2 regions of the Lysinibacillus fusiformis genome follow, and region 2 is predicted to be linked to the other one. Evidence: a T-box and tRNA genes for the amino acid it is inferred to sense, from the RefSeq annotation. Region 2 holds a T-box; the other holds one or more tRNA genes.
What was found. A T-box is a leader RNA that pairs with one kind of tRNA and senses whether it is charged. The one in region 2 lies ahead of tyrS (tyrosine--tRNA ligase), so its partner is inferred to be a tRNA-Tyr.
Positions count from the first base shown of each region.

Region 1: it encodes a tRNA-Tyr, which carries the amino acid that the T-box ahead of tyrS (tyrosine--tRNA ligase) is inferred to sense. The anticodon was not compared.

Region 1 covers NZ_CP070490.1:1,575,998-1,586,198, forward strand. Annotated here, with positions in the region: gene JTI58_RS07790 (CdaR family protein) at 1-851, opposite strand, end outside; gene cdaA (diadenylate cyclase CdaA) at 844-1,680, opposite strand; gene JTI58_RS07800 (anti-sigma factor family protein) at 1,830-2,456, opposite strand; gene sigW (RNA polymerase sigma factor SigW) at 2,470-3,033, opposite strand; gene rocF (arginase) at 3,167-4,072, opposite strand; tRNA gene JTI58_RS07815 (tRNA-Lys) at 4,258-4,330, opposite strand; tRNA gene JTI58_RS07820 (tRNA-Gln) at 4,344-4,418, opposite strand; tRNA gene JTI58_RS07825 (tRNA-Tyr) at 4,433-4,516, opposite strand; tRNA gene JTI58_RS07830 (tRNA-Val) at 4,535-4,610, opposite strand; tRNA gene JTI58_RS07835 (tRNA-Glu) at 4,666-4,740, opposite strand; tRNA gene JTI58_RS07840 (tRNA-Asn) at 4,854-4,930, opposite strand; gene mbcS (acyl-CoA synthetase MbcS) at 5,202-6,788, shown strand; rRNA gene rrf (5S ribosomal RNA) at 6,918-7,033, opposite strand; rRNA gene JTI58_RS07855 (23S ribosomal RNA) at 7,101-10,028, opposite strand.
Region 2 covers NZ_CP070490.1:4,990,332-5,000,532, forward strand. Annotated here, with positions in the region: gene JTI58_RS24655 (ATPase, T2SS/T4P/T4SS family) at 31-648, opposite strand; gene JTI58_RS24660 (helix-turn-helix transcriptional regulator) at 976-1,686, shown strand; gene JTI58_RS24665 (DUF2626 family protein) at 1,804-2,046, shown strand; gene JTI58_RS24670 (MBL fold metallo-hydrolase) at 2,131-2,775, opposite strand; gene JTI58_RS24675 (DUF2759 domain-containing protein) at 2,945-3,124, shown strand; gene tyrS (tyrosine--tRNA ligase) at 3,180-4,394, opposite strand; T-box leader at 4,536-4,776, opposite strand; gene JTI58_RS24685 (LTA synthase family protein) at 5,076-6,971, opposite strand; gene JTI58_RS24690 (YqgQ family protein) at 7,253-7,462, opposite strand; gene JTI58_RS24695 (5-formyltetrahydrofolate cyclo-ligase) at 7,455-8,048, opposite strand; gene rpmG (50S ribosomal protein L33) at 8,162-8,311, opposite strand; gene JTI58_RS24705 (hypothetical protein) at 8,462-8,914, shown strand; gene JTI58_RS24710 (hypothetical protein) at 8,918-9,400, shown strand; gene JTI58_RS24715 (anthranilate synthase component II) at 9,445-10,017, opposite strand; gene trpE (anthranilate synthase component I) at 10,014-10,201, opposite strand, start outside.

The DNA of each region.
Region 1 (10,201 bases), 1.6 Mb from region 2:
TTGGACTCAGTAATTTTTGACAGGTCCACTGTTATTGGAATAGCCGTTAAACTGTCAATAATTGATTTTCTACCATACACTTTAATCATTTTCGGTGTAAATGTTAATGAATTGATAATAATGTCTTCCGCCGCTTGCCCTGTTTCCTTGAGGACCACTGGGATCTCTCGACTGTACTCCCCTATATCTACTTGAACCTTCACAGTTGCAGGGTCAATAGTCACATCTAACTTATTTAAATCTCGATCTAATACTTTTACCGCTGCTTCCTGCGAGAATGATTGCTTTAAGCCTTGCTCCCCTGTAACAGTTGCTTTTACATAGCTAATGCTTTCAATAGCACTTTTTGCACCCGTTACATAAACAGTTGGTGGATTGGCTGTCATATCTTTTAATATATAACCTTCTTCGATTAGACGATTGTTCATTTCAGGGTCCACTCGGAACTCCTGCGTGACCTTTTCCTCAATATTTACATGGACGGTTGCAGGGTCTAATGTAACCTTTAACTTGTTTGAAATATTTTCGTATTGCAGTTTGACATCATGCTCTCCTAGCAATAAATTGCTTAAATCGGCAAATATAGAAAAATCCTTAGCCCCTTTTGCTTTTAAAACCAATGCCATTGGACCTTCTATCGTTACATCTACGGTTTCAGGTAAACCTGTCACAATAAGATTCTCATTATCATAATAAACATCTACTGGAACATCGCGAATGACATCCGTTTGTTCATTTGAGGTAGCTTTATTTAACGGTGATAACTCGGTACGAACTGAGAAAAAAAGCAAAAATGCCAAAAATAGCGCGATGATTCTTAATACCCAAGGGCTATCCATCATTTTATCCATTCTTTTTCCCCCTCCAAGTCAACTTAGAGGATGCATTTGATTCTTGTGCTGATCCGAACCACATTTTTCGTAATAATGTTTCGAACTCCTCTAGAGAAAGATTTCGATGGAGATTACCATTTAATGTTATGCTAATTGCCCCTGTTTCTTCTGATACAACAATGGTAATAGCATCTGTGACTTCACTTAAGCCAAGAGCAGCACGGTGGCGTGTCCCTAACTCTTTTGAAATAAATGGGCTTTCAGATAAAGGTAAATAACAAGCTGCTGCTGTCACTTTATCTTTTTGCATAATAACCGCCCCATCATGTAGCGGCGTATTTGGTATAAAAATATTTATCAGTAATTCTGATGAAATTTCAGCATTTAGCCCTATACCCGTTTCAATATATTCATTAAGACCTGTTTCTTTTTCAATGGAAATTAACGCACCTATTCGACGTTTAGCCATATAACTAACAGATTTCTTCATAGCCTCAATAAGCCTTGTTTGTTCTTCTTCTTCTTGACTAGATGAGCGTTGAAATAGCTTTCCTCGCCCAATTTGTTCTAAACCACGTCTGATTTCCGGTTGGAAAATGATAATAATCGCTAGGAAACCAAATTCAATAACTTGTTGAAGCATCCAGCCAAGTGTTTGTAACCCTAAAAGGTCTGTTGCAATTCGCGCAATAATAATGACGAATATTCCCTTAAGTAATTGGACAGCCTTCGTACCTTTAATGAGGGTTAAGACTTTATAAACAACGTACCAAACGAGCAGTACATCAATGAAGTTAATAACAATATTCACAGGCGTTAAATCTGTGAAATGTTCGATAATTTGCACGTGGCATCCCCCACTTTTCATTACGAATCCATACACATTCAAGTATATCACATTCTTAACAAATGTAACTTTTTTCAAATAAAAAGTCTACTCAGAAGAGTAGACCTTTCAGCCTCTCACGTGCACTATTTTTTAGGACGTATAGAGTGTTATTTAGTTTCTTCTTTTTCCTCAAATGTCATGGCTGTCTTTACAGAATTTTTAATCGTATACCATAACCATTCAAATACTTCGTCAATTTCTTCAATTCTCCCTGAAACTACCGCTGAAGATGCCATATATTGCCCGTTAATCACTGTGACGTTGCCATCAACTTCACCTTCAACAATCAAATCGCCATTTTTCACAACAATATCGCCTTTCACCACTTCTCCTTCAGGGACAATCACTGTTTGACCATCAACAACTAAATTAGGTTGCTTGGTTACTGAGAAATGCTGGTCATCCATGAAGCTACCCAATAATGTAGCACTCATGAATAAGCAAAATACTGCCGCTGCCACAAAGAACGGATGCCGGCGAATCCATTTTTGTATACCTACTCGACTTTTTGGTTTTGGTAAACGAGCCATCACTGCTGCTTCAAAATCCGGAGGCGCTGTAATATGGGAAGCACTCTTCACAAAGGCGATTGTTTCACTCAATTCTTGCATCAACTGTTTACAATCATTACATGTATGCAAGTGTTGTTTCAACTCTTGCTCATGCTCACGACAAATGTCACCGTCTAAATAATCATGCATATAGTCTATCATATGCTCTGGACAAGTATTCATGACGCTCCCCCTCCTACAGATTGTTTAATTGCTTACGTAATGCCTCACGTCCGCGGTGAATCCTCGTTTTCACCGTTCCAAGCGGCATATCTAAAATCTCGCTAATCTCTTGTAACGATAACTCTTCTATATATTTCAATACTATAACCGAACGGTATTTATCCGGCAATCGTCCAATTTCATATTGAATGCGATCTTGCAGCTCCATTTGTTCTAACTGCTCCTCTGGTAGCTGGTCGTCTGCTGCGATTTGCGAATACATATCAAGACCTTCTGTACCAGCTACTTCTGCATCTAAATAATAATCCGGTTTCTTTTTTCGAATACGGTCAATGCAGAGGTTTGTCGCTATGCGATAAAGCCACGTCGAAAACTTTCTTTTCTGATCAAATGTATGCAAGTTCATATAAGCACGTACAAAAGCTTCTTGAGCAATGTCTTCAGACTCTTGTTTGTTGCCTAACATTCGATAGCATACTTGGTACAGTTTGTGCTGATAGAGACTCACAATATCGGCAAATGCGTTTTGATCGCCTTTAAGCACTTGTTTTATTCTCTTATTTACTAACGCATCCATTGTGTTAACTTCTCCACCTTTACAACTGTCTTATACTATACGACGCACCGATAAGAAAAGTTTCGTTTTATTTCAATTATAGCAAAAGATTTTTATGCAATGTGGCAACAGGCAATTTTTTGTCAAATTTTCTTTAAACTAGTGTTTCCCCAAATAAAGATCCCATTAATGCAACAGCTACATTTGCTGTCGTATTCTTTTCATCTAAAATAGGATTTACTTCTACAAACTCTGCTGAAGTTACCATCCCTGATTCTTGTAACATTTCCATTGCTAAATGGCTTTCTCGGTACGTAATCCCTCCTGGAACTGGTGTACCAACTCCTGGCGTATAAAGTGGATCTAGTCCGTCTAGATCCAGTGATAAGTGTAAGCCATCAACATTTCGTTCCTTTAAATAAGTAAGTGCATCTTCCATCACACGTGTCATGCCAAGTCGGTCAATCTCATGCATTGTATATACTTTAATTCCTTGTTGACGAATCAATTCACGCTCTCCAGGGTCTACTGAACGAGCTCCAATAATAATAACGTTTTCTGGCTTAATTTTTGGCGCAAAGTTGCGAATTTGGACTAAACGCTCATGTCCTAGCCCAATACTAACTGCTAACGGCATTCCATGTATATTGCCTGAAGGTGTTGTTTCAGGTGTATTTAAATCTGCATGAGCGTCATACCAGATAACACCAAGATTTTTGTAATGCTCACCTAATCCAGCTAATGTTCCAATAGCAATACTATGATCTCCCCCAAATACGAGTGGGAACTTTTTCTGTTCTACTACTTCATGCACACTATTTGCTAAAGCAGTGCTAACGTCTACAACTTCCTCTAAATTAAGTAACTTTTCATCAACTGCTGCGTCTGCAAGCTTTTGACTAACACGAATATCCCCTTGATCTTGTACCTCGTGTCCGATAGCTTCTAAACGTTCAACAACACCTGCATAGCGAATAGCACTTGGTCCCATATCTACGCCACGGCGTGTTTGTCCATAATCTGTTGGTACTCCAATAATAGAAATATTAAGTTTATTCATGTTTTTATACCCCCTAAAAGTTATAAGACTATTGTAAAGCCTACATACCACTTGGCTCAACTCGACAGAAAATTGCATATTTATTCAATTGTAAATAGCATAAAAAAATCTCCTACTGTTTTCAGTAAGAGATTAGTTATCTGTAGTTAATATAACACTTTTGAATAATTTTTATTCTAAAAAAGTGAGCCATGAAGGACTCGAACCTTCGACCCTCTGATTAAAAGTCAGATGCTCTACCAACTGAGCTAATGGCTCATAAAAGAAAAAATGGCTGGGGTACTAGGATTCGAACCTAGGCATGACGGAATCAAAATCCGTTGCCTTACCGCTTGGCTATACCCCAATCATTTATAAAACTGGTGGAGGGGGACGGATTCGAACCGCCGAACCCTAAGGAGCGGATTTACAGTCCGCCGCGTTTAGCCACTTCGCTACCCCTCCGAAATAACACAATAAAAATGGTGGAGGATGACGGGCTCGAACCGCCGACCCTCTGCTTGTAAGGCAGATGCTCTCCCAGCTGAGCTAATCCTCCATAGAAACAGGTGTTATATCACAGTTTATTTTCTTTATAAAGCCTATGCTTTAAATGGTGACCCCTACGGGATTCGAACCCGTGTTACCGCCGTGAAAGGGCGGTGTCTTAACCACTTGACCAAGGGGCCATTATTATGTCTTAAACAAGACAAGAATTATAATAACATTTTTAATTCATAATTGCAATACTTTTTTCATAAATTATTTTATGTATTATAGTACCTAAAATAGGACAAAAAAATGGCTCCGAAGGCAGGACTCGAACCTGCGACAACCTGATTAACAGTCAGGTGCTACTACCAACTGAGCTACTTCGGAACAATGCTATTCACTTTGGTTTTAGACAACCTCTTAAGTACATTTATTATTATAGCAAGCATTATAAATAATGCAAGTCATTTTGTTATAATTTTTATATTTTTTTGTCGAAGTTTGCCTATATATCCATCTGAGAGCATAAATAGTTCTCTATTAAATCTAATATTTCTCTTTAACGTATTAAATATTGTTGCTGTATATTATTGTAATTGTTAAAATAAAAATAGTTTTAAGAATTTTCTATCAAATTTCCCAGGGGAGGAATGTTCAGATGGTATCAAACGATTTAATTGCACCTGAATTTTATAACATCACAGAGGAATTAGAAAAATTTTCGCAAGATAGTGATCGCCAAGCAATACGCTGGTTAAATACACAACAAGAAAGACGTACAGTGTCTTATGTGGAGCTCATTCAAAAAATGAATCAATACGCAAATGCTTTTACGGAGAAGGGGCTTCAAAAAGGCGATCGTGTATTAGTTATTATTCCTCGACTACCGGAAGCCTATTTCGTTTTTCTAGGCTGTTTAAAGGCTGGCATTGTACCTATCTCATGTTCAGAGATGCTACGTGCAAGCGATTTAGAATATCGGATGGAGCATTCTTCTGCTAGTGCAGTGATTGCCTATGAGGCATTTACTAGCGAAGTTGACCAAATTACTTCTTCTGTAGATACATTAAAAAATAAACTAGTCATCGGTGCTCCAAAAGGAGATTGGACTTCTCTAGATGACTTGGCAAGCACGCAGCCAGCTACATTTACAGCTGTAGCTACTAAACGAGATGATATGGCATTCCTTTCCTATACCTCTGGTACAACTGGTAAACCTAAAGGTGTTGTTCATTCACATGGTTGGGGGTATGCACATATTAGAACAGCGGCTTCAAAATGGCTTTGTGTACGTGAAGGCGATCTAGTGTGGGCAACAGCTGCTCCTGGTTGGCAAAAATGGATTTGGAGTCCTTTTTTATCAACAATCATGCTCGGTGCTACAGCATTCGTCTACCATGGGGGATTCGATGCAAAAACCTATCTTCAATTAATGCAAGATGAAAAAGTAAATGTCCTTTGTTGCACACCGACTGAATACAGAATTATGGCGAAAATCGATAATTTACAAGTCTATAATCTATCATCTCTCCGTAGTGCCGTTTCTGCTGGTGAACCTTTAAATCGCCCAGTGATCGAAACGTTTATGAATCATTTTGGACTCAAAGTACGTGATGGCTATGGACAGACAGAAAACACATTATTAATCGGTACACTCGAAAACACAGAATTACGTCCTGGATCCATGGGTGTTCCAACTCCAGGTAATATTGTACGTATTATCGACAATGAAGGTAACGAAGCACCAGTTGGCGAGGTTGGAGATATTGCAGTTCACAAATCCTCACCAGCTTTATTTAAAGAGTATTATAAAGAACCAGAACGCACACAAGCTGCATTCCGTGGTGATTGGTATATTACAGGTGATCAAGCAAAATGTGATGAAGACGGTTACTTCTGGTTTGAAGGTCGTGGAGATGACATTATTATTTCATCCGGTTATACGATCGGACCATTTGAAGTAGAAGATGCGTTAAACAAACATGAAGCTGTACAAGAGTGTGCAGTAGTAGCTGCTCCAGATGAAATTAGAGGGCATATTGTGAAGGCATTTGTTATCTTACGAGAGGGCTTCAAAGAGCGTGATGAAGAAGATTTAACAAAGGAGCTACAGGAGCATGTTAAAGCGTTAACTGCACCTTATAAATACCCTCGTAGTATCGTCTTTATTGAGGAGTTACCAAAAACGACATCAGGGAAAATTCGCCGTATCGAACTACGAGCTACGCCAGTTCAAACAAGTTAAATATCAAAAATAAGAAGGCACTCCATTGAGGATGCCTTCTTGTTTTATGCGTTTATAAATATTTCTTACCAGAAATCAGCTTAAATAAAAAAAAAGCCACTACTGAGTGTATCAGTAGCGACTTTTTGCGCCTAGCGACGTCCTACTCTCACAGGGGGAAGCCCCCAACTACCATCGGCGCTAAAGAGCTTAACTTCCGTGTTCGGTATGGGAACGGGTGTGACCTCTTTGCCATCATCACTAGACATGTATTAAATTGAAAGAATTATTCTTTCAAAACTGGATAAACGTGCATTGAATGGTTCAAACGTTTTGGTTAAGTCCTCGATCGATTAGTATTCGTCAGCTCCATGTGTCACCACACTTCCACCTCGAACCTATCTACCTCATCGTCTTTGAGGGATCTTACTTACTTGCGTAATGGGAAATCTCATCTTGAGGGGGGCTTCATGCTTAGATGCTTTCAGCACTTATCCCGTCCACACATAGCTACCCAGCGATGCCTTTGGCAAGACAACTGGTGCACCAGCGGTGTGTCCATCCCGGTCCTCTCGTACTAAGGACAGCTCCTCTCAAATTTCCTACGCCCACGACGGATAGGGACCGAACTGTCTCACGACGTTCTGAACCCAGCTCGCGTACCGCTTTAATGGGCGAACAGCCCAACCCTTGGGACCGACTACAGCCCCAGGATGCGATGAGCCGACATCGAGGTGCCAAACCTCCCCGTCGATGTGGACTCTTGGGGGAGATAAGCCTGTTATCCCCGGGGTAGCTTTTATCCGTTGAGCGATGGCCCTTCCATGCGGAACCACCGGATCACTAAGCCCGTCTTTCGACCCTGCTCGACTTGTAGGTCTCGCAGTCAAGCTCCCTTGTGCCTTTACACTCTACGAATGATTTCCAACCATTCTGAGGGAACCTTTGGGCGCCTCCGTTACCTTTTAGGAGGCGACCGCCCCAGTCAAACTGTCCGCCTGACACTGTCTCCTGCCCCGCTAAGGGGCATGGGTTAGAATTTCAATACAACCAGGGTAGTATCCCACCGACGCCTCCTTCGAAGCTGGCGCTCCGAGATCTCTGGCTCCTACCTATCCTGTACAAGTTGTACCAAAATTCAATATCAGGCTACAGTAAAGCTCCACGGGGTCTTTCCGTCCTGTCGCGGGTAACCTGCATCTTCACAGGTACTATAATTTCACCGAGTCTCTCGTTGAGACAGTGCCCAGATCGTTACGCCTTTCGTGCGGGTCGGAACTTACCCGACAAGGAATTTCGCTACCTTAGGACCGTTATAGTTACGGCCGCCGTTTACTGGGGCTTCAATTCGCAGCTTCGCTTGCGCTAACCACTCCTCTTAACCTTCCAGCACCGGGCAGGCGTCAGCCCCTATACGTCACCTTACGGTTTTGCAGAGACCTGTGTTTTTGCTAAACAGTCGCCTGGGCCTATTCACTGCGGCTCTCATGCGCTTGCACGCTCAAGAGCACCCCTTCTCCCGAAGTTACGGGGTCATTTTGCCGAGTTCCTTAACGAGAGTTCTCTCGCACACCTTAGGATTCTCTCCTCGACTACCTGTGTCGGTTTGCGGTACGGGCACCTCTCACCTCGATAGAGGCTTTTCTTGGCAGTGTGAAATCAGGAACTTCGTCCATACGGACTCGCCATCACAGCTCAACGTTACAGTGTGCGGATTTGCCTACACACACGCCTTACTGCTTGGACGCGCATATCCAACAGCGCGCTTACCCTATCCTACTGCGTCCCCCCATTTCTCAAACGGTGAGGAGGTGGTACAGGAATATCAACCTGTTGTCCATCGCCTACGCCTATCGGCCTCGGCTTAGGTCCCGACTAACCCTGAGCGGACGAGCCTTCCTCAGGAAACCTTAGTCATACGGTGGACGGGATTCTCACCCGTCTTTCGCTACTCATACCGGCATTCTCACTTCTAAGCGCTCCACCAGTCCTTCCGGTCTGACTTCAACGCACTTAGAACGCTCTCCTACCACTGACATCGTAGATGTCAATCCACAGCTTCGGTGAATCGTTTAGCCCCGATACATTTTCGGCGCAGCGTCACTCGACCAGTGAGCTATTACGCACTCTTTAAATGATGGCTGCTTCTAAGCCAACATCCTGGTTGTCTGTGCAACGCCACATCCTTTTCCACTTAACGATTACTTTGGGACCTTAGCTGGTGGTCTGGGCTGTTTCCCTTTTGACTACGGATCTTATCACTCGCAGTCTGACTCCCGTGTATAAATATCTGGCATTCGGAGTTTGTCTGAATTCGGTAAACCGGGATGGCCCCCTAGTCCAAACAGTGCTCTACCTCCAGTATTCTCATCACGAGGCTAGCCCTAAAGCTATTTCGGAGAGAACCAGCTATCTCCAAGTTCGATTGGAATTTCTCCGCTACCCACACCTCATCCCCGCACTTTTCAACGTGCGTGGGTTCGGGCCTCCAGTAAGTGTTACCTCACCTTCACCCTGGACATGGGTAGATCACCTGGTTTCGGGTCTACGACCACGTACTATTTCGCCCTATTCAGACTCGCTTTCGCTGCGGCTCCGCCTTCTAAAGCTTAACCTCGCACGTAATCGTAACTCGCCGGTTCATTCTACAAAAGGCACGCTATCACCCATTAACGGGCTCTAACTACTTGTAGGCACACGGTTTCAGGATCTCTTTCACTCCCCTTCCGGGGTGCTTTTCACCTTTCCCTCACGGTACTGGTTCACTATCGGTCACTAGGTAGTATTTAGCCTTGGGAGATGGTCCTCCCGGATTCCGACGGAATTTCACGTGTTCCGCCGTACTCAGGATCCACTCAGGAGGGAACGAACTTTCGACTACAGGGCTTTTACCTGCTCTGGCGGACCTTTCCAAGTCGCTTCATCTAACTCGCTCTTTTGTAACTCCGTATTGAGTGTCCTACAACCCCAAGAGGCAAGCCTCTTGGTTTGGGCTCTTCCCGTTTCGCTCGCCGCTACTCAGGGAATCGATTTTTCTTTCTCTTCCTCCAGGTACTTAGATGTTTCAGTTCCCTGGGTCTGCCTTCAAGACGCTATGTATTCACGTCAAGATACTACGCGATTAAACGTAGTGGGTTCCCCCATTCGGAAATCTCCGGATCAAAGCTCACTTACAGCTCCCCGAAGCATATCGGTGTTAGTGCCGTCCTTCTTCGGCTCCTAGTGCCAAGGCATTCGCCGTGCGCCCTTAATAACTTAACCAAGTTATTAAGCCTATAAAAAACTTAAAAAAATAAATGTGTTTGTTACAATTTCAATGTCGTTTTATCCAGTTTTCAAAGAACAAGTTTTGAAGTGTTTCATTCGAAAGAATGAACCTTCAAAACTGAACGCAAAACGTAATCTTACAAACCCAAGGTTTGTATTCCGAAATA
Region 2 (10,201 bases):
TCTTTTTCGCCCTTTCGCCCAAAAGTGTACCTATAATCCTGCAGCATATGTAACACCCGCTCGCTCGTTTACTTGAATTTGAAGTAAATTTGCTTGGCTGTTTTCTACAGGATCTTCTAAAGAAATCACATGTCGATTCAATTCTGTGGAACAGTAGTGGATTAAGGAATAAAGTGAAGTAGACTTGCCAGAGCCTGTTGCTCCCGTAAAAAATAGAAGACCTTGTCGGTTTTGTACTAGCTCCATGAGTTTGTGAGCTGCGCTTTTGGAAAAGCTTAGGGAAGTTAGTGGAAATGCATGATTTTGGAGAAGTAAACGAATAATTAAGCTCTCTTTTAAAAATACAGAAGGCAGTGTGGATACTCGAAACGAATACGAACTTTGCTCCATTGCTTTTTGAAAGGCGCCGCTTTGAGGTTTACGCCGCTCACTGATATCTAATTCTGCAAGAAATTTATAATAAGAGATCATTCTTTCTGCAAGTTCATTCGGTAGCTCACCAGCGTGGAGAAGTTTATCATATTTTCGAAAATAGATCCGATATTTTATGTTTCCTGGAACCAGCAATAAATCGGATGCTCCAAAATGATAGGCCTTTAGTAAAAGTTGCTCACATCTTTGTTCTACAACTGTTTCAAAACTCTGCATATATGCACCTCTCTTTTAGTTCATTCGAATAAGACCGCTTTATTCGTTATTTCCTAGTATAAGGAGGAACTTGCCACGAGAAAAGCCCTTTTCCGAAAATAAAAATTTGCAAGATAATTTTCTGCCAATAATGTTTTTTGCTATAAAAATGTGGATAAAGTGCAATTTTCCACTAAAAAAGAATATAAATACATGAAAAACTTAATATTTATGCCGAAATGAACTGTATCTTTTTCAATAATACAATATAATAGTATCAACATGATTATTTTCCTAACACTTGGTAGACGAACATAATTTTTATATTAAATTAAAGAGGTGAAGCTCATGATCCATCCATTAAAAATTACTAGTACACTAGCCGATGAAACAAGATACTCTATTTATGAGTACATATTGCAAGAGAAAAAAACAGTTACTGTACAACATATTGCTGATCAATTCGGTATCCATCCTAACGTTGCTCGACTTCATTTAACGAAGCTTTCAGAAATAAACATTATTACAGCTGACTATGTAAAAACAGGTAAAGGTGGCAGACCTGGACGTGTTTATAAAGCTTCAGAGAAAGGCGTTTCACTTACATTTCCAAGACGTGATGAAGATCGTTTATTAAAATGGACAATTCAATTAATTGAAGACTTTGGTCCATCTGCATTAACAAAGTGCCAGGAAATTAGCTACCAAGATGGCTACCAGCAAATGAAAAATTATATGAATGCTGATTTGACATTAAGTAATTCTCTTTCCTTCGATGAAAAACTTCAGCTATTAACGGACAATGCCGCTTTAATTGGCTATATTCCACAAATTCAACAAACTGAGCATGGAAAAAAAGTGATCTTCTCCATTTTCAATTGTCCATTCCAGGAGCAACTGACTGCCCATTCTGAAATTGTTTGTTCATTACATGAATCCTATTTAAAAGGACAATTAGATGCACTGTTTACGAACAATGAATTTGTGCAAATGGAAAGTATGATACATAATTGCGATTTATGTAAATATGAAATAAACGTGACAGAAATCGATCGCTAGATTAAAAATCCATTTGTTTGTCACAAACATGGAGAAGTTACAGTTTACAGACACCTTTCATATCATTTATAATGAGTAAGAGATTATTGTGTCGTGGGCAAAAGGAGGGGAAATTTCATGGATAATATGTATAAAGTTATGGCATTCTGGACAGGTATTTTTGCCGTTATGTTCTACCTTGGAGGTATGAACGAGGTATCGCTATTATTCTTAGGTAATACAGGTTTATTCTTATTATTAGGCTTCTTAAACCTTTCAGAACGTATGTACATGTACATTTTCGGAGCATATTTAACTGTATTCTTCGCTGGCTTCACGTACTATACAACATTCATTCACGTACCTGGTGGCGGTCATTAATACAAAGAAAATCGCGTATCTCACGATTGGTGAGATACGCTTTTTTATGTGCTAAGTGATAATTTTAGCTAATTCGCCATTTTTTTAAAATCCATTTAAAAAAGGATTTGTCTCCATTTCTGCACCTACAGTTGTATAATTACCGTGGCCAGGATAGATAATAGTATCCTCAGGTAGTGTCAACAGCTTATTATGGATAGATTCCAATAATATTTTGGTTGATCCACCCAATAGATCTGTACGTCCTACACCTTGTTCAAATAATGTATCTCCTACGATGGCAAAACCATCCTTTTCAAAGATATAGGATATACTACCAGGCGAATGCCCTGGTGTAAAAACAGCTTGAAAAACAAAATTACTCATTTCAAATTGCTGTTCTTCTTTGATGATTGTGTCTTGTGCTGGTGCAGCTACCCGATAATCTGGTAATGCAGCATATTTACTAGAGCCGTTCTTCGTTGGATCGGCTAGCCAACTAACTTCCTTTTCATGAATCCATACAGGAACGTCAAATACCTCACGCACAGCATCCACTGCCCCTATATGATCAAAATGGGCATGTGTTAAAAAGATAGCAAGAGGTTTTAAGCCGTTGCTACGGATTGTTTTAATTAGACGCTCCGCTTCCTCACCTGGATCAAATACGATACATTCTTTTTCTTTATTCGATACGATATAGCAATTCGTTTGGACGGGACCAAGAGAATAACTTCGTACGTTCATCATAGTTATCACCTCAACTTCCTATTATACAGGCTTTGCCACAATTTGACGATAAATGTTCATAGTTTGCGCTATTTTAGTTCTCGACAAAAACAAGTAGAACGTTTACAATTAAGGAGGAATATTGTTTGCGACATTCATTTTCTGATGTCGAAAGGAGTGTCTATTTTTAATGAACTTATTAATGGTTATTTTTGGTCTAGTAGCGATTTTAGCTGTAGTTGGTACATTCCAAGCAATTAAAGAAAAGAACCTATTAAGCGTTGTTTTCAACTTATTAAGTGCTGCTGTATTCGGATGGTTCGTCATCATGACGATTGTTAACAGCGGTTACCCACCAAAATTACACTAAAATTCAGACAAAAAAAGAGCAGTCTCCTCGGAGATTGCTCTTTTTTTGTTTATCATTACTTATTAAATTGAAGGAATCGTTTCTTGCCAATTTGTAGGACATCACCATTCATCAATACTTGTGATAGATCATCAATTGCTATTTTTTCTCCATTCAAGGATACACCATTTTGCTTGATTAACCGCAAAAACTCACTCTTACTCTGAATAAAGCCCATTGCCACTAGTTGTGGCATAATATCCACGATTCTTTCCTTATCAATTTCTAAGAGCAGTAGAGGAATGTTTTTTGGTATTTCCTTTCTTTGAAATGCTGCATCAAAATAAGATTTTGCTTCCTCCATTGCTGTAGCTCCATGGTATAAATTCGTAATAATTTCTGCTAATTGAAATTTCAGATCACGGGGATTCTCTCCCATTTGTAGTCTATCTTGAATAGCCTGCACTTGTAGTGGATGTTCATCTGTTGCTAATTCAAAATATTTGATAATTAAAGTATCTGGTATTTCCATCACCTTTTTAAACATAATCTCAGGTGCTTCATTGACACCAATATAATTGCCTAAGCTTTTACTCATTTTTTCAATGCCATCTAATCCCTCGAGTAATGGCATAAAAATAGCAATTTGTTTTTCTAACCCTCGATGCTTTTGTAAAGTGCGTCCCATTAGAATATTGAACGTCTGGTCTGTTCCACCTAACTCTATATCAGCCTCTAGCTCTACCGAATCATATGCTTGCATAAGTGGGTAGAAAAACTCATGAATGCCAATTGGGATTTGCTGATGGTAACGTTTCTGAAAATCTTCGCGCTCTAAAAGTCGAGCAACAGATGTCGTGGCTGCCAGCTGAATGACTTCTTCAAATGACAGCTTTGCTAACCATTCACTATTAAAACGAACCGTTGTCTTGTTCTCATCTAGCACTTTAAAAATTTGCTCACAATATGTTTGGGCGTTTTTCTTCACTGTATCATCATTTAAGGCTGTTCGCCCCTTTGCTTTACCTGTAGGATCGCCAATTCGTCCTGTAAAATCACCGATAACAATAACTGCATGATGCCCTAAATCTTGCATTTGCTTGATTTTCCGTAGAACGACTGCATGACCTAAATGAATATCTGGTGCAGATGGATCGAGCCCTAGCTTAATTGTTAAAGGTCGCTGATTTTTATACGATCGCTCTAATTTTTCAAGTAAATCTTGCTCATCAACAATTTTGTTAGCACCCTTCTTGATAATCGCTATTTGCTCCTTTGGTGTTAAAAACATACGAAACATCTCCTTGTAATATTAAATATTAATATTGCAAGTTCTATAAGAGTTAATGGATTACCGACTGTTGTAAAGGCTTTAATAACTTCTGTACACGTTTCTGCTTAGAAGGCATAAAAAAACGCCTTTAGGAAATTCCTAAAGGACGTAGATAAACGTGTTACCACCTTTTTTCAAGAGCTATTCACATAGCCCTCCTCAACAAGTACAGCCGTAGCGATACTTTTGCAATGATTACGGATGCAACCCCGTCGTAGCCTACTAAAGTTTCGGTACGCAGCTCCAAGATGTATTCACTTTAATATCCCTTGCGCCTCTCAACAACCGGCTACTCTCTGTCAGTTCCATTAAAGTTACTCGTTCTTTTCCATGCCTTTCACTCTTATACTCCGAAATGCGAAAAACAAATCTTCGTTATGCAGATATTTAAAATTATTATAATCGTATTTTTCTATTTGTCAATAAAAAGAGAGGTCCAATAAAGTGTTTTCACTTTACATAGCAATGTAAAACAAAGGAAATCTATAAATTTTATGAAAGGTGTTTTCTTTAGCATAAGATTCACAAATTATATGAATGGTTGTCGTGACTAATTCCTTCTCCATATTTAAAATAGAAGCCAATGGTCTTTTAAAAACAATATAAAAAGAGAGATCCCTATACGAGATCTCTCTTTGATTATTTAACTGACTCCTGCTTTAAATTACCTGTTTTTTCATCATAGAATCGTAGCAAGTCTCCATTGATGATAGCATCGGAATTTTCCAGCTCCATTGTTGCACGATCAGCATAAGACTGACATGGCTCACCCTCTATTTCTTCACCAGTTGCTTTGTCATAGCAAGCTTCACCAGCATAGACGTATTTATCTGTAATAAAGCGTCCATCACGGAAGACTACAAAGTCCTCATGCTCTGGAGAGAATAAATCTGCACCCATTTGCATATCTTTTGACGTTTCAACGCCAAGAAGGTGTAAGATCGTTGGACGTAAATCCATTTGTCCTGAAATCTCTGTCATTTCTTTTCCATCGCCAGCTCCTGGGATGTGGATGAATAAAGGTACTTCTTGAAGCATGGCATTATCCATTGGTGTAATTTGATCTTTACCTAAATATTGTGCCATTGCTTTATTATGGTTCTCAGAAATACCATAGTGATCCCCATACATCACGATAATAGAGTTATCATAGACACCTTGATCTTTTAACTGTTGGAAGAAGTCTTTTAAAGCTTCATCCATGTAACGTACTGTTTGGAAGTAACGATTTAATGTACCTGAATTTGAATCATATTCAGGAATCATAATATCTTCTGGGTCCAATGTAAATGGATAATGGTTCGTTAATGTAATAAGTCTAGAGTAGAATGGCTGTGGCATATCTTTCATTAAAGCAGCTGATTGCTCTAAGAATGGAACATCTTTCATCCCCCAGTTTACAGCTTGCCCCTCTTCCACAGTATATGAATCTATATCGTAGAATTTATTAATTTTTAACGATTGATACATCATGTCACGGTTCCAGAATGATTTATTATTAGGGTGCATGACATTTGTAAAGTATCCATTTTCTCCAAGGCGTTCAGCCATTGAATTATACGTATTTCCACCATGCGTGAAGAATACAGCACCTCGACCTAATCCAAACAATGAGTTTTCAACAATAAACTCAGAGTCAGATGTTTTTCCTAGACCTGTTTGATGATAGAAGTTGCTGAAATAATACGTATCTTTATCTTTTGTTAAAGAGTTTAAGAATGGCGTGATTTCATGACCATTCATGTCATTATTGATGACAAAGTTTTGTAAAGACTCCATCGACACAACAATTAAGTTACGACCTTTATATTTCCCAAACATCTCTGGATTCACAGCAGCCTGATTAGAGCGTATATAGTTATTCACTTCTACTAGCTCACTACCATCGGCTAACGCACGTTGCGCAGATGATTTAGATTGAATATAAATGTCATACAAGTGGTAATTGTACGTACCAATGTTTTTTACTAATAATTCGCGGTCAAAACTACGTGTTAGTAATTGCGGACGCTCAGTTTCTGCTAATCCTAGGTTTAAGAATGTCATTGCTATCGCTAGCACAAAGAATGCACGACGGAACTCAACATTCACTTTAAATACTTCTTTCATTTTCGGTAAAAATTTATTCGCTAAGATTAAAATAACGACATCAACGAAATATAATACATCCCAAGGCTCCACTATCGCTGCTACTGATGTTCCTAAGTCACTAAAGTTACTTGTTTGGAATAATACTGGTAGCGTAATAAAATCATTGTAGAATCGATAGAACGCTACATTTCCGTATAAGACTATGGACAAAATAACACTGACCGTAATCAAATAACGATTTCTAGCTTTTGCTGATTTAAAGAATAGTGATAAACCATACGTAAATAGCAAGAAGCTTAGTGGATTAATAAATAAAATAAATTGTTGCATTGCATTTTCAAGTTTCATTTCAAAGCTTGTGTGGTAAACAATGACCGTTTTGATCCAAGTTGCTATAATTGCTAGTATCATAAATGAATGTTTAGGCCACTTTATTGATTTCATTCCTAACATCCTCCCTACTTCCTTACAAAAAAAATAATAATTTTTTACATTTTGTTACTGAAACAAAATATATCTTAATCCTTTTTTAACAGATAATCAACACATATCTTATGGAAAATTTTTTCTCCTCGCTCTTTCTATGCACTAGATATCTATATATACGTTTTGCAATGTAAAAAGTTTCGTAAAAACATAAAAACAGCGGAAACCCACTGTTTTTAAGAATATTACATACATGTTACATTAATTTTACAATACCCAATTACATTATATTTCAAACATTACTTTTTATGCTCTTCCATACGAAGTCTTGTTGTTTCTTGTCGAATTAGTAGCAAGGCCATTTGATAATCTTTTATGTCTAGTACATTTGCTTTATAGAGTTCACGTATTTCATCCTCCATTAACATCAAATCGCCAATTGGATCACGTGTATAAATATAAGTACCATATGTTTTCAAGAGTTCATAAATATCTAACATTTTATCCATTTTCGTTCGCTCCTCGTTGTGCAAGACAGTCAATACGTTTTGTGGGTGTCACAATGATATCTACTGGGCAATCATGTGCTTCGGTAGGAACGCAATCAATGATTTGTTCATCAAAGAGCAGCGACATCAGCTTACCCTTATTATAGTTTAATACATAGCGGTCATAATAACCACCGCCATAGCCGATTCGATAGCCATCTCGATCAAAAACAACGCCTGGTACTACAATGATATCCATCTCATTTGCGTCAACAAACTCACATCTTGCTGGAATGGGCTCACGCAAATGCATATATACAGTTTCAAGCTGGGCAAATGATTCAATGGCGTAAAATGACATTTCTCTTGTTTTTGGGTGACATTTAGGAACTGCGATCTTTTTACCTAGTGCCCATAACTCCTCAATCAAAAGAATCGTGTCGACTTCTGGCTTATTTGAAATGGTCATGCCAATTGTATTTGCTTCTATTATATATGGTTCCTGTAGCACCTTTTTTAAAACAGCTAATGATTGACGCTGATAGTCTGCATCCGTCATAGTGGCAAGGGCTTGGCGTACCGTGTTTCGTAAAGTTGTTTTATCCATCTAGGCTACCTCCTCTATCGTAAAACTTCATATCCTCTTGGAGTCGTTACATCGAAATGATGTCATAAAATGTAGAAAGCCAAAACCACTTGTGGTTTTGGCTTAATGAGCGATTACTTAGTTTCACGGTGAAGAGTGTATTTCTTCTCGCGAGAGCAATATTTTTTAAGTTCAAGACGCTCTGGATTGTTACGCTTGTTCTTTTTAGAAATGTAGTTACGTTCGCCGCAATCTGTGCAAGCTAAAGTAATGTTTACGCGCATCATTAACCCTCCCACTCTATATCAAGAATTTAAATTTGAGCATGATTTATACGACTAACCTATTATAACATAAACTGAAAAAAAATCTACCTTCATTTCATATTAAGTTTGCATATGGTAAAATATCTTATAATTACATACTACATTGAGGTGAAACTATTGGATTTATCCATCGTATTAATGAGTATCGGGATTTTTCTGATCATCGTTTCGTTCTTTTTCAAAAATAGCTCGAAAAAAATCGAACAAGATGTCGAAGAATTATCTATCTCCATCTTCCAAGAAACAAATAATTTAAAACGTCGCCTAAAAATTGTTGAGGAAGAACTTTTATTAGAGCCTGAGTTCCAAGTGAAATCAAAATCAAGTATACACCCAAAAGGACAAAATCCTAAAGTACAACAAGTCATGCAAGCCGTTCAACAGGCTGCGCAGGCTTCAAAAGTTGGACAAACAACAGCACAAGCAAAACCCATTCATCAAATTATCGTTAGTCAGGTACTGGAATTAAATAAACAGGGTCTTTCGGTAGCAGATATCAGTATTCGCTCAAATTTAACAGAAGAGCAAGTTCGGCAAGTGATTGCAAACGGGGGGCGTTGATTGATGAATAAGTCTGCCATCCGTGCATTTGGCATGGCCATTTTTCTTATTGGGGCATTGCTCGCACTCGCAAGCCGCTTCGATGTAAATATTGGTCTTCCTACCAAGGAATTTTCCAATCATCAACAGGTAGAAGAACTGCAAAATAAATTAAATAAGGCCAATCAAGAAAACGCTTCGTTAAAGGAACAATTAAAGCAAGTAAATACGGCTGAAAAAACTTCTACTACAGATTCATCTGAACAAGCTGTTGAACAAACAGATATGGAAGTGACATCGATGTCACTGCAAATCTATAGTGGCATCACACCATATAGTGTGGCACAAAAGCTTGAAGATGGTGGTATTATTACCAATAGTGTTGAAATGGAGTTACTACTCGCTAATCCTAAATATGCTAGAAGCTTACAAATCGGCTCCTATGAGGTCCATTCTGCCATGACTTTAGAAGAAATAGCTAATTTAATTACTGGCAAGAAACAATAACTTTAAAAGCTGTCGCCCATTCATATTAGGCGACAGCTTTTTTATTACGCTATACTTTCTAGGAAGGCTTTCATCATCATACTGCCTTCTTTTGTGCCGATTGATTCGGGATGAAACTGCAGCCCATAAAGAGGATATTCTTTATGTTGAATGGCCATAATCTCTCCATCATCACCCGATGTTGCAAGTATGTTAAAATCCTTGTGTAATGTTTGTTCTTCAATAATAAGCGAATGATAACGCATGACTTCAATGTCTCCATCTAATTGGGCAAATAATCCCGTTTTCTCGTATTGTAGTGGGGACAGCTTTCCATGCATAATGTTTTTGGCCTGCACAATTTTTGCCCCAAAAGCCTGCCCTATGGATTGGTGTCCAAGACAAATACCTAAAATAGGGAATTTTTGATAGAGTTCTTTGATGACCTCTATCGTTATACCTGCTTCATTTGGCGTTCCTGGTCCTGGTGATAAAATTATGGCTTCTGGCGACAATTTTTGAATTTCTTCTATAGTAATGGCATCGTTTCGCAAGACCTTGACACTTTTCCCAAGCATACTGATTTGTTGAAAAAGATTATAGGTAAAAGAATCGTAATTATCAATTAATAAAATCATTTTTTTACCTCCAATAGCGCACGGGCTTTATTCAGCGTTTCCTCATATTCTGACAATGGAATAGAATCGTAAACAATACCTGCTCCTGCCTGTACATGGGCCTTTTGATCCTTAATGAGCATTGTGCGAATCGCGAGGGCCAAGTCCATGTCACCTGTTGTCGAAATATAACCTACTGCTCCCG